Rubrivivax gelatinosus IL144: one gene and its partner. Each later gene encodes a partner of the first gene's protein in a complex. Links are inferred from orthologs where the notes say so. Each region holds a gene or a part of one and is shown in the gene's direction. Other genes may lie near its edges. The genes, in order: RGE_RS11770 and RGE_RS19250.

Evidence for each region.
Region 2: the proteins of RGE_RS11770 (region 1) and RGE_RS19250 are in contact, whole or in part, in a cryo-EM structure (PDB 9GE8), measured with the Escherichia coli proteins. The link is inferred for Rubrivivax gelatinosus IL144 from one-to-one orthologs.

What each region holds. Positions count from the first base shown.
Region 1 is NC_017075.1:2,545,287-2,548,357, reverse strand. The notes cover bases 266-3,033. They hold RGE_RS11770 (arylesterase), read left to right. Parts: upstream 266-1,211; coding sequence 1,212-1,856; downstream 1,857-3,033. Other genes in these bases: RGE_RS11765 (DUF6600 domain-containing protein), read right to left, coding at 2,020-3,033; RGE_RS11775 (ABC transporter ATP-binding protein), read right to left, coding at 524-1,207; RGE_RS11780 (zinc-dependent metalloprotease), read left to right, coding at 266-523. Also shown: more of RGE_RS11780, read left to right, coding at 1-265; more of RGE_RS11765, read right to left, coding at 3,034-3,071. UniProt on the Escherichia coli protein: TesA is a multifunctional esterase that can act as a thioesterase, lysophospholipase and protease.
Region 2 is NC_017075.1:4,236,938-4,240,399, reverse strand. Bases 90-3,248 are described here. They hold RGE_RS19250 (ABC transporter permease), read left to right. Parts: upstream 90-482; coding sequence 483-3,014; downstream 3,015-3,248. Other genes in these bases: RGE_RS19245 (PAS-domain containing protein), read right to left, coding at 3,022-3,248; RGE_RS19255 (dioxygenase family protein), read right to left, coding at 90-398. In the rest of the region: more of RGE_RS19255, read right to left, coding at 1-89; more of RGE_RS19245, read right to left, coding at 3,249-3,462.

The sequences.
Region 1 (3,071 bases):
CGACGGCCTGGCGCTGAGCCCGGCGCTGCAGCGCCGTCTGGCCCCCGACTACCTGGAGCGCGGCGAATCCGGCACGCCGACCGACTTCGCGCTGCCGCAGCGTCTGCTGGAGCTGCAGCGCAGCGTGCTGGCCACGCTGTCAGGCGATGCGCTGGCCGGGCGCGTGCTGGACGCCGCGGCCAAGGTCGACCACCCGGAAGACGCTTTCGGGCTGGCCGAGCTGTACGGCCGGCTCACTCGCGAGGTCTGGAGCGAACTCGGCGCCGGCGCGGCGATCCCGCCGGCACGCCGGGAGCTGCAGCGCGACCACGCCAACCGCCTGGCCGCCGCGCTGCTGCAGCCCTCGGCCCGCGCCGACGCCCGCGCGCTGCTGCGCAGCCAGGCGCAGACGCTGCTGGTGCGCCTGGACCACGCCAAGGCCCACCCGGCCCGCCGCGACGCCGAGACCCGCGCCCATCTGGAAGACAGCGCGCAGACGATCCGCCTGGCGCTCAAGGCGCGGCTGGAGCGCGCCGGGGTCTGATCAGGCCGCCGCCGCCTCCGCCACCCGCCCGGCGTCGATGCGCAGCTGGCGCTCGCAGCGGGCGGCGATCTGCGGGTCGTGGGTGACGAGCACCAGCGTCGTGCCGGCTTCGCGGTTGAGTTCGAACATCAGCTCCATCACCTTGGCGCCGGTGGCGAAGTCCAAGCTGCCGGTGGGCTCGTCGGCCAGCAGCACCGCCGGGCGCACGACGAAGGCGCGCGCCAGCGCGACACGCTGCTGCTCGCCGCCGGACAGCAGCTTCGGGTAGTGCGCCAGGCGCTCGCCGAGGCCGACACGCGCCAGCATCTCGGCAGCCGCGGCGCGTGCGTCGCGCCGGCCCATCAGCTCCAGCGGCAGCATCACGTTCTCCAGCGCCGTCAGATGGCCCAGCAGCTGGAAGTTCTGGAAGACGAAGCCGACCTGGCGCGCACGCAGCGCGGCGCGGGCGTCTTCGTCGAGCGCGAACAGGTCGGTGCCGGCCAGCGTCACCGTGCCCGCCGTGGGTGTGTCCAGGCCGGCCAGGATGGCCAGCAGCGTGCTCTTGCCCGAGCCCGAGGCACCGACGATGGCCACGGTCTCCTTCGGAAAGAGCGCGAAATCGATGTCGTGGAGAATCGTCAGCGTGCCGGTCGAATCGGCGACCTGCTTCGAGATGCGTTGGACGGAGATGATCGGATCTGACATTCGGATGCGGTGGACCCGCCGGCAATGGCTGGCGCATGCTAGCGCGCTCGCCGTCACCCCGGCGTTCGCGGGCCCGGCGGCAGCGGCCGACGCGCGCACCTTGCTCGTGCTCGGCGACAGCCTGTCGGCCGAGTACGGCCTGGCGCGCGGCAGCGGCTGGGTCTCGCTGCTGGACAAGCGCCTGGGCGACCAGGCGCCGGGCTGGAAACTCGTCAACGCCAGCATCAGCGGCGAGACGACCTCCGGCGGGCGCACGCGGCTGCCGGCGCTGCTCAAGCAGCACAAGCCCGGGCTGGTGATCCTGGAACTCGGCGGCAACGACGCGCTGCGCGGCCTGCCCATCGCCAACACGCGCGACAACCTGGCGACGATGGCGCGCAGCGCGCGCGAGGCCGGCGCCAAGGTCGTCGTCGTCGGCATGGAAGTGCCGCCGAACTACGGCCGGCGCTACGCCGAGGACTTCTCGGCCTCGTTCGCCAAGGTCGCGCGCGAAAGCGGCGCGGCGCTCGTGCCCTTTTTGCTGCGCGGCGTCGCCGACGTGCCCGAGGCCGAGACGCTGTTCCAGGCCGACCGCATCCACCCGACCGCGCAGGCCCAGCCGACGATGCTCGACAACGTCTGGCCGGTGCTCAAGCCGCTGCTGCGCTGAGCCCGGACGCAGGACGCCGGAAGGCGTTCTGCGCCTGCCGAAGGCCCGAGCGCGATTTCACGCGCGAGGGCTGAGCCTGGACGCAGGACGCCGGAAGGCGTTCTGCGCCTGCCGAAGGCCCGAGCGCGATTTCACGCGCGAGGGCTGAGCCCGGCGCTCGACGTCAGCGCTCGTCCTGGCGCGGGTTGCGGCGCTCGTCGCGCTTGTCGTCGCGGCGCTCTGCCCGCTCGGGCTGGCGCGGCGCCATCTGCGGGCGTTCCTGGACGCGTTCAGGCTGGCGCTCCTGCTGCCGTTCCGCAGGCCGCTCCGGCATCGCATGGCGCGCCGGCGGCTCCACCGGCAACACGCTGGGCTCGCGGCCCGGGCGTTCGACACCCTGGTCGGGCGCACGGCGTTCGACGGTCTGCGGAGGCGTCGTGCGCAACACGCGGTCCTCGTCCGGACGCTTGGTCCAGTTGGCCCCGCGGCGGTCGGGCGTCGCCTGGCGGTCCGGGCGATCCTCGTTGTCGCCGCTGTCCCGGCGCGGCATCGAACGCGCAGGCATCTGCACCGGCGCTGGCGTGGACGGGCGCGGCGTGGCGCGTTCGTCGCGCCGGTCCTCACGGCGATCATCGCGGCGATCGTCCCGGCGGTCCTCGGCGCGGTTCGAAGGCACCGGCACCGGCCGGCCGAAGGCCGTGCCCGGGCGATCGCCGTCGTCGGCACGCGGGGTCGGACGCTCGGTGCGGGTGTCGTCGCGGCGGCCCATCGCCGGAGCACCGCGGCGGCCGTCGTCGCTGCTCCAGCGCGGCGACGGCGGTGCCGGCCGGTGGCCGCCGTCGAGCGCCGGCGGCTGCGGCAAGGCGGCCGGCGCATCGCTGCGCAGCGGCCGGCGGCCGACGTTGACGTCGACGACGGCACGCGCCACCGGCTCGCGCCGCACCAGCACGTCGCGCGGCACGACGGTGACGCCGCCGGGCACGCCCTGGTTGGTGTACATGATCGGGCCGGTCGGCACCGGGCGCGGGCCGTGCGGGCGGTGGTTCACGCGGTCGATGTAGATCGGCGTGACGCGGTAGTACGGCACGAAGACCTCGCGCGGCGCCAGCGGCACCCAGCCGACCGGCGGGCCGCCGACGTTGATGCCGACACTGAAGTTCGAGCCGCCGACCCAGGCCACCAGCGCCGGCGCGTAGACCGGCCGGGCGACGTAGGCCCCCGGATACCAGGCCCAGC
Region 2 (3,462 bases), 1.7 Mb from region 1 along the record:
AGCACCGGCACGTCGACCGCCGGATAGACGTGCAGCAGCGGCGTCCAGACGCCGTGGTCCAGGCCGCCGCCTTCGTGGCGCTGCACGGGGATGCCGGCCTCGGCCAGCAGGGCCTGGACGCGGGTGGCGAGCTCGGGCGCGCCCGGCGCGTCGTAGCGCAGCCGGTACAGCGCCTCGGGGAAACCGCCGAAGTCGTGGATCGTCTCGTGGCGCGCGCCGGCCACCAGCACCGGTTCGCGCGTCAGGCTGTGCGCCGAGATCGCGAGGATGGCGCGCGGCCGGCCGAAGGCGGCGTCGAGCGCCGGGCCCAGGCGGCGGAAGAACTCGCCGGCGGCGCCCGGTTCGAGCGCGGTCATCGGCGAGCCGTGGGACAGGAAGAGCGGGGGCAGCGGGTTCATGGCCTCATTTCAGCAGCCCGTGCGGCGGTCCGGGTTCAGCCCGGTTGCATGCGCCGTTCAAGGGCTTTCGGGTACCGTGCGGGCATGCATGCCTCGACTCCCGCGCTCGCGTGGCGCCAGACGCTGCGCGACTTCCGCGCCGGCGAGCTGCGCCTGCTGTTCTTCGCCGTGATGCTGGCCGTGGCCGCGCTGACGGCCGTGGGCTTCTTCGCCGACCGGCTCAACGCCGGCCTCGCGCGCGACGCGCGCCAGCTGCTGGGCGGCGACGCGCTGGTCAGCAGCGACCGGCCGACGCCGCCGGAACTCGTGCAGCTGGCCGCCCGCGCCGGCCTGCGCAGCGCCACCAGCGTCTCGTTCCCGAGCATGGCGCGTGCGCCCGACGATCTCGGCGGCGCCAGCCGGCTGGTCGCCGTCAAGGCGGTCAGCGACGGCTACCCGCTGCGCGGCGCGCTGCAACTGAAGGCGCTGCAGGGCGAGGGTGTCGAGACGGTGGCCGGCGGCCCGCGCGCCGGCACGGTGTGGGTCGACGCCGCGGTGCTCGACGCCTTGCAGCTCGCGCCCGGCCAGCCGCTGCAGCTGGGCGACGCGACGCTCACCATCGCGCGCGTGATCGCCGTCGAACCCGACCGCGGCACCGGCTTCACCAGCTTCTCGCCGCGCGTGATGCTGCACGAGACCGACCTGCCGGCCACCGGCCTCGTCCAGCCGGCCAGCCGGCTGAACTACCGTTTCGCGGTCGCCGCGCCCCAAGGCCGAGAGGCCGCGCTGCGCCAGTTCGTGCAGCAGGCCGAAGAGCGCATCCACGCCGTGCCGCTGCGCGGCGTGCGCCTGGAGTCGCTGCAGAGCGGCCGGCCGGAGATGCGCCAGACGCTGGACCGCGCGGAGAAGTTCCTGAACCTCGTCGCCCTGCTGGCGGCGCTGCTGGCCGCGGTGGCGGTGGCGATCGCGGCACGCGACTTCGCCGCCCGCCATCTGGACGACTGCGCGATGCTGCGTGTGCTCGGCCTGGCGCAGCGCCGCATCGCCGGCGCCTACGCGCTGGAGTTCGCGGCGCTGGGGCTGGCCGCCAGCGCGGCCGGCGTCGCCGCCGGCTGGGCGGTGCACCACGTCTTCGTCTTCCTGCTCGCCGGGCTGGTCAACACGACGCTGCCGGCGCCGTCGCTGTGGCCGGCGGCTTTCGGCGTCGGTGTCGGCATGACGCTGCTGCTGGGCTTCGGCCTGCCGCCGGTGCTGCAGCTGGCGCGTGTGCCGCCGCTGCGCGTGATCCGGCGCGACGTCGGCAGCCTGAAGCCCGCCTCGCTGCTGGTGCTGGCCGCCGGCGCCGGCGGCTTCGCGGCGCTGCTGCTGGCCGTGGCCTCCGACCCCAAGCTCGGGCTGATCGCGGTCGGCGGCTTCGCCGCGGCGATCGCCGTCTTCGCCCTGCTGTCCTGGCTGGCGGTGGCGCTGCTGCGCCGCGCCGTGCCCGAGGCCGGGGCGCCGCGCTGGCTGGTGCTGGCGACGCGCCAGCTCACCGCCCGCCCGGCTTTCGCCGTGCTGCAGGTCTCGGCGCTGGCCGTCGGCCTGCTGGCGCTGGTGCTGCTGGTGCTGCTGCGCACCGACCTCGTCGCCAGCTGGCGCAGCGCGACGCCGCCGGACGCGCCCAACCGCTTCGTCATCAACGTGCAGCCCGACCAGGCCGAGGCCTTCCGCCAGACGCTGGCCGACGCCGGCGTCACGCGCTACGACTGGTACCCGATGATCCGCGGCCGGCTGGTGGCGATCAACGGCCGCGCCGTCAGTCCCGACGACTTCAGCGAGGACCGCGCGGCGCGCCTGGTCGACCGCGAGTTCAACCTCAGCCACGCCGAGCAGCGCCCGGAGCACAACGAGATCGTCGCCGGCCGCTGGACGCCGGGCGAAGCCGGCGCGGTGTCGGTCGAGGAGGGCATCGCCCAGACCCTGGGGCTGAAGCTCGGCGACACGCTGCGTTTCGACGTCGCCGGCGTGTTGCAGGAGGCGCGCATCACCAGCCTGCGCAAGGTCGACTGGGGCTCGATGCGGGTGAACTTCTTCGTCGTCTTCCCGGTCGCCGAGCTGCCCGAGCTGCCGGCGAGCTACATCGGCGCCTTCCGCGCGCCGCCGAAGCCGGGTTTCGACAACGCGCTGGCACGCGCCTACCCCAACGTCACGGCGATCGACGTCTCGGCCTCGATCGCCCAGGTGCAGGGCGTGCTCGACCAGGTGATCCGGGCGGTGGAGTTCCTGTTCGGCTTCACGCTGGTGGCCGGGCTGGTGGTGCTGTTCGCCGCGGTGTCGGCGACACGCGAGTCGCGCTCGCGCGAGTTCGCGGTGATGCGCGCGATGGGCGCCGGCAGCCGTTTGCTGGCCCAGGTGCAGCGAGCCGAGCTGCTTGGCGTCGGCGCGCTGGCCGGGCTGCTGGCCTCGCTGGCGGCGATGGCCGTCGGCTGGGCGCTGGCGCGCTACGCCTTCGAGTTCGACTGGCGGCCCTCGCCCTTCGTGCCGCTGGCCGGCGCGGCGGCCGGTGCGGCGCTGGCGCTGGCCGCCGGCTGGTGGGGCCTGCGCGACGTGCTGCGCCGCCCGGTCGTCGAGACGCTGCGCCGCGCGACGGTGCAGTGACGCGGCCTCAGCCGGCGTCGAGCACGCGGTCGACGGCCTCGAGCAGCCGGCCCTGCTCCAGCGGCTTGGTCAGGTAGTCGGCGAAGCCGGCGGCGCGCGCCGCGGCGATGCGCTCGGGCATCGCGTCGGCGCTGACGGCGACGACCGGGATGGCCTCGGTCTCGGACCGCGCGCGCAGCCGGCGCAGCAGCTCGAAGCCGTCGGCGTCGGGCAGCTGGATGTCCAGCAGCACCAGCGCCGGCCGCGCCGCGACGGCCAGCGCCAGGCCCGAGGCGGCGTCGTCGGCCAGCAGCAGCTCGATCTCCGGCCGGCGCGCCAGCATCGCTTCCATCAGCATCTGGTTGACGCTGTTGTCCTCGACGTAGAGCACGGTGCGCCGCGCCGGCGCGGCACCGGCCTCGGCCGTCGTGCGTTCCAGGCTGACCCAGAAGCAACTGCCCAGGCCGGG